3 regions of the Bradyrhizobium sp. USDA 4541 genome follow, and region 3 is predicted to be linked to each of the others. Evidence: riboswitches for the same ligand, from Rfam matches in the RefSeq annotation. Region 3 holds a riboswitch; each other region holds the start of a gene.
What was found. A riboswitch is a leader RNA that binds a small molecule or an ion and turns the genes downstream of it on or off. The one in region 3 is predicted to bind cobalamin.
Positions count from the first base shown of each region.

Region 1 (4,194 bases), 5.9 Mb from region 3:
CTGATGGATCCCGTGATCTGGAAGGAGGCGCCGCTGGAGACCGTGCTGTGCGTGGTCGACGCGACGCAGCCTGCGGCGATGCTGAACGATGCGCTGCTGCGCTCGCAGCTCCGGGCGGCGGATGTGGTGGCGCTGAGCAAGGTCGATCTGACTGACGCCGCTGCGTGCGCCGCGATCCGCGACGCCGTGCGCGCGGTGCGTCCGGCGGCCGTGGTGGTGGATGCCTTGCATGGCGAGGTGCCGGCCGCGCTGCTGTTCCCGGCGGACCTCGATCATGTGCCGGCTCCGCGCGAGACCGCGCCGCGACGGCCGGCGTCCGATCGCTTCGAGACGCTGAGCTGGACCTCGGAGTGGCCCGTCGTGCTGCCGCGCTTGCAGCAGGCGATCGGCAGACTGGCGCCGAAGCTGGCGCGGGCGAAGGGATTGTTCGAGACGGTGGAGCAGCCCGGGCGGCTGACCGTGTTTCAACTCGCCGGCGGCCGCGCGACCTTGGCTGCGGGCGGCGTGCCGTCGCCCGGCGTGCCGCGCACGCGCATCGTGTTCATCGCCGAGATGGGTGCGCTGTCGCGCGCGGAGATTGATGAGGTGATGCAGGGATGCGTCGAGGCTCAGTGACGCGAACCTACGTTTCCCGTCATACTGAGGTGCGAGGGAAGCAGCGTCTCGAAGGATGAATCGGCCACCAGCCGGGCCGTGCATCCTTCGAGACGCGCGTGCCGCGCTCCTCAGAGTCTGACTCATAAATCACCCAACCTTAGCTGCAGCCGCGAGTCTGCGGGTCAGGAGCCTGATGTGTGCAATCAGCAGCCAGGCAGCTTCGGTTGCCACCGTCGCCTCGAAGTCCTTGGCGAGGCGGCGGCATCTGCCGAACCAAGCGAATGTGCGTTCAACCACCCACCGCCTCGGCAGAAGCTGGAAGCCTTTGACGCCTTGGGGCCGCTCGACGATCTCGACAGTCCATGGACCGCAGTCTGAGAGCGCGTCGAGGAGTTGATTTCCGCGGTAGATCCGGTCGGCAAAGACGTGGCGCAGCCGGGGGAAGTTCATCCGCACGTTCTTCAGCAGCGGTACGGCGCCATGGCAGTCCTGAACGTTGGCCGGATGAACATGAACCCCGAGGAGGAGGCCATTGGTATCCGTCACGATGTGCCGCTTGCGGCCGTAGATGCGCTTGCCTGCATCGTAGCCGCGCGGTCCGCCAGCTTGCGTGGTTGGCGCACTTTGACTGTCGATCACGGCTGCCGTCGGCTTCGGTGTCCGTCCAAGCTTTTTTCGCGCCCGGCGGACAAGCACGCTGACAATCCTCTGCCACCGGCCTGTATCCCGCCATCTATAAAAATAGCCCTGCACCGTCGAATAGGGCGGGAACTCCTGCGGCAACGCCCGCCACTGGCAGCCGGTCGAAACGATATAGAGGATCGCTTCGATCACACGACGCAGCTCCGTCTTACGCGGCCGGCCGCGCCGGTTCGCTCGCGGCAACAGGCGTCTGATCACCGCCCACTCCGCATCGGTCATATCGCTTGCATAACGCAGATCGTCCCGCCGATATTGCTCCCGAGTGATCTTGGTCCAGGGCATCGTGCTCTCCCTCGAATCTTTGCAAATCCGATGGAATCACACCCCACTGAGATCACTCACCCATTTTTCAGTCAGGCTCTCAGGATGACGGGTTGCTTTTCGGCGTCAGCCCTCGACGTCGCTGTGTCATCGCCGCAGCATCACCCGCAAAGCAGGTCTGCGACAATCGCATCGAATTGACAGCTCTGCAGCCAGCACCTATCGTTTTTGCCGACGGTTCCCTTCGGGGATCAAAAGGGAATGCGGTGCGAGGGTAACCCCAATGCCGCAGCTGTCCCCGCAACTGTAAACGGCGAGCCTTTCGTCAATTTGCCACTGGGCCATCAGGCCCGGGAAGGCGTCGACAGGCGATGACCCGTGAGCCAGGAGACCTGCCGTCAGTCGTGGTCACACGCGAGCACATCGGGCGGGGGCGTCCTGGTGGGATCGGAGCACTGCCTTTTTTGGCAATGCGCCAGTCCACGTTCGCGGTGACGTGCCACGTTACCGCGAGTCCTTTTCATGTCTCCGTCCTCTCCCGTTGCGCGCAAATGGCGCCTCGGTCTTCTCTGCTCCCTGTCATCATTGTTGTTGCCGGTCGAAGGCTCGGCACAAACGCCGCCACCAACCAGACTCGATCCGATTGAGGTCGCGCCTTCCGCTGCGGCAAAGCCGAAGCCTGCGGCGCGCAGCCGTGACATGACCGCTGCGGCGCGGCCACGGCCGAGGCCTGCAACAGCCGGCAACGCCCCGCGCGTCGCGGCGTCGGGCGTACCGGGATCGGCATCGCCGACGCTCAATGCCACCACGCAGGGCGGCACCGGCAGTCGTCTCAACCTGACGCCGCTGCAGACGCCGGCAAGCGTCGAGATCATCACGGCGCAGACCATCGCCGAACGCGGCCAGCATAATGTGCTCGATGCCGTCACCCAGGATGCGGCCGGGTTCGTCGCAACGCCGGCACCCGGCAACGGCGGCCTGTCGTTCAGCACCCGCGGCTTTGCCGGCAGCAACTCGGTGATGACGCTGTATGACGGCACGCGCTTCTATATCGGTTCCGGCACGCTAACGTTCCCCTACGACACCTGGTCGACGCAACGCATCGAAGTGCTGCGCGGTCCGGCCTCGGTGCTGTACGGCGAAGGCGCGATCGGCGGCGTCATCAATGTGATCCCGAAGAAACCGCTCAATACGCCCACTAACGAGGCCGAGGTTTCGCTCGACAGCAACATGACGCGGCGGCTCTCGGTGGACAGCACCGGTCCGATCAATCCCAATGTGTCGTACCGCGTCAATGCCACAGGCAACATGTCGGACGGCTGGGTCGATCGCGACAAGACCTCGAACGCGATGGTCTCCGCTGCCGTGCGGGTGCAGGCGTCGGACAATCTCGCCTTCACGCTGTCGGAAGACTACGGCGACCGCAGCCCGTCGCGCTATTTCGGCACGCCGCTGATCAACGGCTCGATCCAGGACGCGCTGCGCTTCAAGAACTACAATGCAGCGGACAGCGCGATCCGCTATCAGGACAGCTGGACCCGGTTCAAGACCGAGTGGGACGTCGCCGACGGCATCAAGGTCAACAACACGCTGTATTACCTGACCAGCGAGCGGCACTGGCGCGACATCGAGAACTACACCTGGAATCCGAAGACCCAGCTGATCGATCGCACGAGCTATATCGAGATCTTCCACGACCAGAAGCAGCTCGGCAACCGGATGGATACGACCTTCAGCGGCCACGTGTTCGGCCTTGCGAACCAGGTCGTCGCCGGGTTCGACGTCAACCGGATCGACTTCACCCATACCAACAACTCGCCCTATGGCGGCGCGTCGTCGGTCAATCCTTATGTGTTCGATCCCGGATCGTTCTTCGCCACGACGACGGCGACCACGCGGGGCTTCAACGCGATCGTCAATCAATACGCGCTGTTCGCCGAGGATCGGCTCTCGCTGAACGATCAGTTGTCGCTGGTGACCGGGGTCAGGTATGATCGCCCCGAAGTGGACCGCACCGACTACAAGACGCCGGCAAACAGTTTTGAGACGACGCTATCGGGCACCAGCTGGCGCGCGGGCCTCGTTTACGAGCCGATCAAGAACCTCGCGTTCTATGGCCAGTACGCGGTCGGCGTCGATCCGGTCAGCAATCTGATCTCACTGTCGACCACGCAGAAGACATTCCAGCTTGCGACCGGCAAGCAGACCGAGATCGGGGTCAAGCAGTCGTTCTGGGGCGGCCGCGGCGAGTGGACGCTGGCTGCCTACGAGATCGTCAAGACCGGGCTCACGATTCCCGATCCCGGCAACCCTACCGGCGGCGTGGCATTGCAGATCGGCCAGCAATCATCCCGCGGGGTCGAAGGATCGATCGGGCTCGCGCTGAACGACGGCTGGCGCGTCGACGCCAATCTTGCGCTGTTGCGCGCCAGATACGACAACAACAGCCAGGTGGTCGGCGGCAAGATCGTCAGCTTCAACGGCAATGTCCCGGTCAACGTGCCGCAGCAGGTCTCGAATGTCTGGCTGACCTGGGATTTCGCGCCCAACTGGTCGGTCTATGGCGGCGTGCAGATCGTCGGTGCGATGTACTCCGATCTTGCCAACACTCAGCTGCGTCCGGGCTACAATGTG
Region 1 covers NZ_JALJZF010000001.1:2,431,200-2,435,393, forward strand. Annotated here, with positions in the region: gene J2R80_RS11325 (GTP-binding protein) at 1-615, shown strand, start outside; gene J2R80_RS11330 (IS5 family transposase) at 745-1,581, opposite strand; cobalamin riboswitch at 1,779-1,975, shown strand; gene J2R80_RS11335 (TonB-dependent receptor) at 2,083-4,194, shown strand, end outside.
Region 1: another riboswitch for cobalamin. It lies ahead of J2R80_RS11335 (TonB-dependent receptor); the one in region 3 lies ahead of J2R80_RS39865 (HoxN/HupN/NixA family nickel/cobalt transporter).

Region 2 (4,194 bases), 420 kb from region 3:
GCCCAATCCTTGAGGTCGGAGCCGAGCGGAACCTCCTCGCCCATCCAATGGGTCTGCTGCTGACGCTTCCAGAACTCGTAAGCCCAGCCATAGCGATCAACGTCATAGCTTCCGGTCGAGTCCAGGAGGCCGACCCGTCCCTTGCCGATCAACGTGCGCGGATCGACAGCCGAGAGGTCAATCACTGACATGCAAGGCACTCCTCATAGTCGGTGCGCTGCGGCTGCGGTCGTTCCGCCTCGTCACGGCCGCTGATTTTGCCGGCGAACGCTGCGCGCGAGATCGACTTCGAACGGCAGTAATAGAGGCTTTTCAATCCGCGCTCCCATGCCGTCCAATGCAGCATATGGAGATCCCACTTATCGACGTCGGCCGCCAGATAGAGGTTGATCGATTGACTCTGGCAGATGAACGGCGCGCGGTCGGCGGCGAGCTCGATGATCCAGCGCTGGTCAATCTCGAAAGCGGTGCGAAAGATCGCTTTCTCGTGCTCCGAGAGGATGTCGAGATGAGCGACCGATCCCTCGTGCGCTATGATCGACTGCCATATCGCCGGGGTGTTGGCGCCCTTGGCCGTGAGTACCCTGGCGAGATGCGGATTGCGCACCGAGATGGCGCCAGACAATGTCTTATGGGTGTAAATGTTGGCCGGGACTGGCTCGATGCAAGCGCTCGTGCCGCCGCAGATAATGCTGATCGAGGCGGTCGGCGCAATTGCGATCTTATGGCTGAATCGCGCCATCACGCCGCGTTCCAGCGCATCCGGGCAAGGGCCGCGCTCGCGAGCGAGCGTCACCGACGCCGCGTCGGCATCCCGCCGGATTTTCCGGAACATGTTCAGATTGAACGACTTGGCCAGGACGCTCTCCATCGGAATGCCCTTGGCCTGAAGGAACGAGTGGAAGCCCATGACGCCTAGGCCGACGGAGCGCTCGCGTAGGGCAGCATAGCGGGCACGCCTCATGCCCTCCGGCGCCACCGTGATGAAGTGGGTGAGCACGTTGTCAAGGAAACGCATGATGTCTTCGATGAAGCCCGGCTCCTCGCTCCACCGGTCCCATGTCTCGAGATTGAGCGATGAGAGACAGCACACCGCGGTGCGCTCCTCGTCGCGATGATCGATGCCGGTCGGCAGGGTAATTTCGCTGCACAAATTGGAGGTCGAGACCTTGAGGCCGAGGTCGCGCTGGTGCTTGGGAAGGGCGCGGTTCACGGTGTCGATGAACAAGAGATAAGGCTCGCCGGTCTGCAGCCGGTTCTCGAGGATACGTTGCCACAGCTGGCGAGCGTCGATCTCGCGAACCATTTCGCTGGTCTTTGGACTGCGAAGCGCGAACGCTGTCCCGGCTCGCACGGCATGCATAAATTCGTCAGTAACGTTGATGCCGTGATGCAGGTTGAGGCTCTTACGATTGAAGTCGCCGGACGCCTTCCGGATCTCAAGGAACTCCTCTATCTCGGGATGTTGGACATCGAGATAGACTGCCGCCGAGCCGCGCCGCAACGAGCCTTGACTGATCGCCAGCGTCAGGCCGTCCATGACGTGGATAAACGGGATGATGCCCGAGGTGACACCGCCCTTAACCTTCTCGCCGATCGAGCGAACATTCCCCCAGTAGGTACCGATGCCGCCGCCGTTGGAGGCAAGCCAGACGTTCTCGTTCCAGGCGCCGACAATACCTTCGAGCGAATCCGAGACCGAATTGAGGAAGCATGAAATGGGTAGACCACGCAAGCTGCCGCCATTCGAGAGCACCGGCGTCGCCGGCATGAACCACAGTCGGGACATTGCATCATATAGACGCTGAGCATGTGCAACATCGTCCGCAAACGCGCACGATACCCGCGCAAACATGTCCTGGACGCCTTCGCCCGCGAGCAGATAACGGTCGGTCAATGTCAGCTTGCCGAACGATGTCAGGAGGCTGTCGCGCGATCGATCAAGTGCAAGGTCGGACGGCTTTGGAGCTGGCGCGAGGGGACGCGGCAGCGGGGCCAGCGATGGAGGCGGCGCAACAGACCGCTGAAGCGGGGCAAGCGCTGCCTGTGCTTGCGCTGCCCGCACACTGGATGGTGTAACGAGATGACCCTGCTGATCGAAATCAAAAGACGGCGACATCGGCAACCCCGCGATGTTTGGAGCCGGGGCCACGGACGACTTGCAGGAGACAAACGTCCCTCAGTGCAAGCGCTCCACCGGGGCACCCCGCCCGAGGACGTTTGTTCTGTCGCGGCAGGTCTCCTGGCTTGCGGGTCGCTGCGGCTGTCGACCTTCCCGGCGCGTTTCTGCGCCAGTGGCCCATGATGACAACCGCTCACCGCTTACAGTTGCGGGGGCAGCCCCGGAGTAGCCGTTCGGCGCACCGGGTTCCCTCTTAGCTTCCTGTCCTACAAGATAAAGGATGGAAGAACCATGACAGATCTACATCTAGGCGTCACTTGCCGAGATTCGTCAAGTCTCGTTTGGGGTACATCAAGTCAGAAGAGGACACCGCGAAGTCAATGAATGGAGTGGCCGACGCCGAGCACCGGTATGTTCCGCTATCCATATACGTCCACCTGTGGCTGTTCAGGCAAATCAATCCAGAAATCCGGCCGACCATTCATCAGTCTATGCTGATCTGGAACGTAGATCCTACCAAAGGCTCTGAGACCGTTTTTTTCCGTTCCGATGAGTATGAGCGGATCTTCAGCTCAAGATCTTCGAAGCTATCAGCGTCAACGATCCAGATGAAATCGTGTCTAAGGCGCTGGAAAGCTATCATGGACGTAGCCGACGCAGTCAGCTCCTCGACACACGACGCTCCCCGTGCGATCTCGCTGCTCGAACGGCTGACGGCCCTGAAGAACACGAAAGCTCATCGAGCTCGCAGCGGCTAAGCCGCTGTAAGCGCGACGAAACCGGCTCCCTTCGTGAATTTACCGTCGGCGCAAGCCTTGTCTCACAATGAAGGAGCAAGTCCGCGGCGGCGCGTCCCACCGAGATCGCCTTGTCAATATCTTTCTAGCTAGTATAGCTGCTGTTCGGCGCGCATAGCAGATCGATTTGGTCGCGGCGCATCTAGGTCGCCGCCCTTCTGATCAATTCGGCACGTGCCCGGTGCATGTTTGTAGCGAACCAATTGTCTGGCCCATTCTCGCGATCTGCCGATAAAGGCTTCGCCTACTGTTCGGTGCCCAAAGAAGCCAGGTTGGTCCTACTCGGCCGCGTCCATCAGGATTTCCGGATCGTCGCGCCTCTCATCGCGCCCCAGAGCAATCTTCGCAACACGCGAAAGCCTCCAGGGCCGTGCTGGATCACGCCCGACGCGCTTGAATCGTACCCGACGTCATGTTGCAGGATTCGGCGCAAGCCACGACTGTTTGGCAAACAAGCTTGGCATTTCGGACGCGATCGGAACAACGTATGTCGCCTCTGGGCGGTCCCATGTCGGCGATTGACTGCTCGGTCCGGCGACACGGAGATGATGTGGTCCTCAGGATCGAGCACCTCCCGGAGCCCTATTTGCGGCTCTCCTCGACAACATCAAGAGCTGTCGAGCTGACGTGTTTCTGGAGGAAAGGAGGATGCTAGGCGCAGACATGGTGGTAGGCGGCAATCGACACCCAGAGAGAGGAGCGCCGGACTGGTCCTCCTGTACCCTGTTGTCGAAACCAGCGTGGCAAAGCACGGGCTTCATTCAAGGCATCTCGCCCAACGTCCAAACTCCGGTTGCGATCGTTTCAGGCAAGGCGCGACGCCGCGTTAGCTGCGCTCGATCTGCGGCAATTGCCTGCTCCGGCACCTGAAAGGACCAGATACATGACGGCATACCCTAGGGTCTTACAAGAGTTGCGTGTGGTTGAGCCCGGCCATCGGGTATTGGAGATAACCACGACCACCGGCTGCATCGTCAGATGTTCTTATTGCTCCCAGGACAAGTTTGCAGATCGCCAAAGGCCCGTATCCCAAGCCAAGCATCTGGGTGTTCAGGATTTCAAGCAATGTCTCTCACGCGTACCGACAGCTACTGGCATTAGTTTTTCCGGATATTCGGAACCCTGGTTGCATCCGCATTGCAGCACGATGGTTGAGCATGCTTACGCACGCGGCCACGACGTCCGGATCTTCACGACCCTTGTTGGAATGAACGGGACTGACGTTCGACGCCTGCAAATGCTCCGGTTCAAGACTTTCGTCGTGCACGTTCCCGA
Region 2 covers NZ_JALJZF010000001.1:8,745,008-8,749,201, forward strand. Annotated here, with positions in the region: gene J2R80_RS41320 (ribonucleotide-diphosphate reductase subunit beta) at 1-152, opposite strand, end outside; gene J2R80_RS41325 (ribonucleoside-diphosphate reductase subunit alpha) at 182-2,119, opposite strand; cobalamin riboswitch at 2,215-2,431, opposite strand; gene J2R80_RS41330 (radical SAM/SPASM domain-containing protein) at 3,803-4,194, shown strand, end outside.
Region 2: another riboswitch for cobalamin. It lies ahead of J2R80_RS41325 (ribonucleoside-diphosphate reductase subunit alpha); the one in region 3 lies ahead of J2R80_RS39865 (HoxN/HupN/NixA family nickel/cobalt transporter).

Region 3 (4,194 bases):
TCCCGGACGAAATTACATCCTGCGGATTGGCTCGCAGACGGTCGCCGGCAGCATTACCACGATCAGGCATCGGATCGATGTCAATACATGTGAGCACCTGGCTGCCGAGACGCTTTCTCTCAATGAGATCGCGTTCTGCAATGTTGCGACCGCACTGCCCGCCGCATTCGATCCTTACGACGTCAATCGGAAAACCGGATCGTTTATCGTCATTGATCGTTATACCAATCGTACGGTTGGCGCCGGTATGATTGCGTTTCCGCTGCGGCGGGCCACCAATGTTCCCTGGCAGGCGCTTTCGGTGGGCAGGAGTGAGCGCGCCGCGCTCAAGGATCAGAAGCCTTGCGTCGTCTGGTTCACCGGTCTGTCTGGCGCGGGAAAGTCGACGATCGCCAACATGGTTGATCAGAAGCTGCTCGCAATGTCGCGACATGCCATGCTGCTAGATGGTGACGACCTCCGGAGCGGATTGAACGCGGACCTAGGCTTCTCGAAGGCTGAGCGGGAGGAGAACATTCGGCGCGTCGGACACGTTGCCAAGTTGATGCTGGACAGCGGCTTGATCGTGATCTGCTCGTTCATCTCCCCCTACAGGTCCGAGCGAGATATGGTTCGCAGCCTGATTGGCAAGGACGAGTTCATCGAAGTCTTTGTCGATACGCCAATCGAGGAATGCGCAAGGCGGGATCCAAAAGGTCTCTACTCAAAGGCTAAAGCCGGTGAGATCAAGAACTTCACAGGCATCGATGCGTCCTACGAAGCGCCGATAAGGCCGGAAATTCATCTCAGGACGATGGAGCAGGCCCCAGAGCAAGCAGCGGAAGCCGTCGTCGGCGCCGTGATGGCGCGCGCACTCCTCTGCGATGAGCGGCGATAAACCTGTCGCTTCTTCCTCGCGGATGCCGCTTACCTGCCTACTGGTCTGGCGATGGCGACTCGGGTTAACTGGGAGCATCGATCGGATTCGCCGATGCTAAAGGATTAAGATGGTTGCATCCACTCGTCGATTGCCCGCTTCCGGTTATGTGCTCGAAGTCGACGGTCAATTGAAAACCGAATTCGCGACAAGAGACGGCGCCTGGGCAGGAGCGCAAGAGCTTAAGAAGCGCCGTCCCATGCTCCAGGTCCGGGTCTATGACGCCATGACCAAGGACAGAGAGGAAGTCAGCCTTCCAGTCGCCTGAGTGTTTCAACCGCAGTGTGTCTGCGCGAGCGGCGAGCGCCGCGCCGAGTTCTTGAGCAACAGAGCCGCAGTGTCTTGGCGCCTCGATCTCGTCCGCAATCCGAGGTTGAGGAGCAAAGTTACCGCTTTTTCCTGAGCTGCGGTGTCGCACGATGTTCGCCAACGATTACTTGACACGCCCTCTGAAGCCATTTCGCTTTGTCATCGGTAGTGTTCGAAAGGCTATTCAAGGGCGTTCGGCGGGTCCTGCCTGGCCCATGCCGGAGCTGTCCGACGCAACTGTAAGCGGCGAGGCGATGACCATTTCGTGCCACTGGGATTCGCGATCCTGAGAAGGTGGCCAAGAGCCGCGAACTCCAGCCAGGAAACCTGCTACCAGCCGTTGCCGCGCGCAAATGCGTCGGACGGGGTGCTCTAGGCATTGGTTGGCCCGTTAAACTCGACTACGGCTCAGATCGAGGTTGCAACGTCAATGCGGCGGCGCAATCGCGCGACAACGAGCTGACGGCAGGATAGAAGCCGCACGAAGCGGTCCAGCACGTTAGCCCAGCAGAGCGGCACGAAAACTGCACCGCGAAGGGGGACCAGCCCTGAGAAGTAGGAAATGCCACTCAACTCCACGCCGTTGCGACCAGCGCAATTGTCTCGTGCCGCGAATGGGCATGATCATCGGACGCTGTATCCGTCGGTTCGTCTTCAGCCTGGCCGGACCGGCTTTGGCGTGCGCGGCGCTTATGCAAAGAGGGACGTTCGTGATCAAACTCATGCTTAGATGCGCTGCCGAAGCAAGATCATGTTCACATATCTAAAGCTTGCCATAGACGACGCATCGGCTGCCTCGCGGAGTCGAATCATCTCGCTCTATGCCTTCTTGTTGGCCATCAATTGCTTCGCCTGGACCTGGGCCATCGTGGCGCTGTCCGAGCGGCCGACGCTGCTGGCGACAGCAGTGCTGGCCTATGTGCTCGGCCTTCGGCACGCCGTCGATGCTGATCATATCGCGACCATCGACAATGTCGTTCGCAAGCTGATGCAGGATGGCCGACACCCCCTCGCGGTCGGACTTTTCTTCGCCTTTGGCCATTCCTTGTCGGTTGCAGTGGCGGTCGCCGCGATTGCAGCTGCAGCGCTCGCGCTGCAAAGCGGTTTCCAGGAGTTCCGGGCGGTTGGCAGCATCATCGGCACCGGTGCATCGGCCTTCTTCTTGCTGACGATTGCCGCCATCAACCTTGTGATCCTACGGGATGTCTGGCGGAGCTTTCAGCGTGCGCGGCGTGGCGAACACGTCCGAGAGCATGAGTTCGATCTGCTTCTGTCCGGTCGTGGCTTGCTGTCCCGACTCTTGCGCCCGCTGTTTCGCATGGTGACGGCGAGCTGGCAGATGTTCGCGATCGGTCTGTTGTTCGGCCTCGGATTCGATACCGCGACGGAAATCAGCCTATTCACCGTCGCAGCCGGGCAGGCTTCGGGAGGGCTGGACTTCAGTACGGTGATGATATTTCCGGCTCTCTTCACCGCGGGCATGATGCTCGTCGATACGACTGACAGCGTCTTGATGGTCGGCGCGTATGGCTGGGCTTTCCTCAATCCGATCCGCAAGATCTGGTACAATCTGACCATTACGGCCATCTCAGTCGTCGTGGCGCTGCTGATCGGCGGCATTGAGGCACTCGGCCTGCTCGCCAACAAATTGGCGCTTGAAGGCACTTTCTGGAGCGCGGTGGACGATCTCAACGGGAGCTTGGCCAATTTCGGCTATCTCGTGGTCGGCATCTTCCTGGTCAGTTGGGCGCTGTCATTTGCGATCTATCGCTGGCAAGGACTCGAAGAGCCGCTCAAGCCGGGGTGAGCTCATACAACCAGATGAGCTTCGGGGTGCGGAAGCTTGCAGGCTATGCGCGCCCGATGCGCGAAAGCATCTCGGTCGACGAGTCCCCGCTCGTTGTGATATGGCACGGGAGTTCCTGCATGATTCATCTCTTCTGTCTGGGGCTTGACAGTTTTGTGGGAATAGGATCGTCGCCACAAGCGGGGCTAAACTAAGCCGCACCAGGTCTGGCGGAGGCCATTTGGCTTAACGAATGACATAGCTATTCCGCATGGTTGATAGCAGAGATCATGACTGATGGCTCCGGAGCGCAGGGGTACCGGTACAAACCGACATCAGACGGATGCGCGTTCCAAAGCACAGCAAAGTGGACGGTTGGATCGCGACGGTCGCCATCGTGAAAATGGCTACGACAAACGGCTTCAAGCACACAAGGCGTGACTGGTGTCGCCGGCGCGACCGAAGCCGTGGGCTGACCAAGAAGGCGGGCGAGCCAATGCCGCAATCTTCAGCTGTCCAATGCAAGAGGGCAACTGCGACGGTCCGCGTTCGGCCGACGCGACTATCGTTGCACATGATGGACAAGATCGAGCTAATTATCGCCCGTCTTCGGCGTCATTAGCTCCGTGCGTCTGACATCGAACAATGTCGGGTTCAATACCACCGGTCCAAAGGCGACGTCGAAAATAGCCGATTGCAGGCGTTCAAAACTGCATTTGCGCTCCATGGCCAAGCGCGGTTAGTCCCGGCGCTCCACTGGTTCGCTGTGTCCGCAATCGTCGGCGGAGTGGCTTGGTCGTGGGACTAGAACCAGAAACTGCTGATCTTGAGCTTGAGAGTCGCCAATGAAAGAGCGCCAGCACCTCTGAGGACATCAGTCATCGTCTGGCCTACCGCACATCTGGGGTGGTCCGCTTCTCCGCCTTCGATGTCGTGAAATGTTGGCATCGCTCTTGCTGGTGTACAACAGACTCAGTCGAATACTTAAGAAGTCGCTCAAGGGGCTCGTGTCGCGTGATCAACTGCTTCGTTTTCCGTCGAACGGCTATACATGTCCGGCAAGCGCCTCGAGGAACGAACGTCCGCGGCTTCGACGCATCGAGCTCTAATCGATGGCTCGCGAATCGTCGCCAGAGGTGAGCGGACGTCGGTTCATCAACACAGGTGTACTGACCAGCTTCCT
Region 3 covers NZ_JALJZF010000001.1:8,328,276-8,332,469, reverse strand. Annotated here, with positions in the region: gene cysN (sulfate adenylyltransferase subunit CysN) at 1-877, shown strand, start outside; gene J2R80_RS39870 (hypothetical protein) at 987-1,184, shown strand; cobalamin riboswitch at 1,375-1,575, shown strand; gene J2R80_RS39865 (HoxN/HupN/NixA family nickel/cobalt transporter) at 1,956-3,032, shown strand.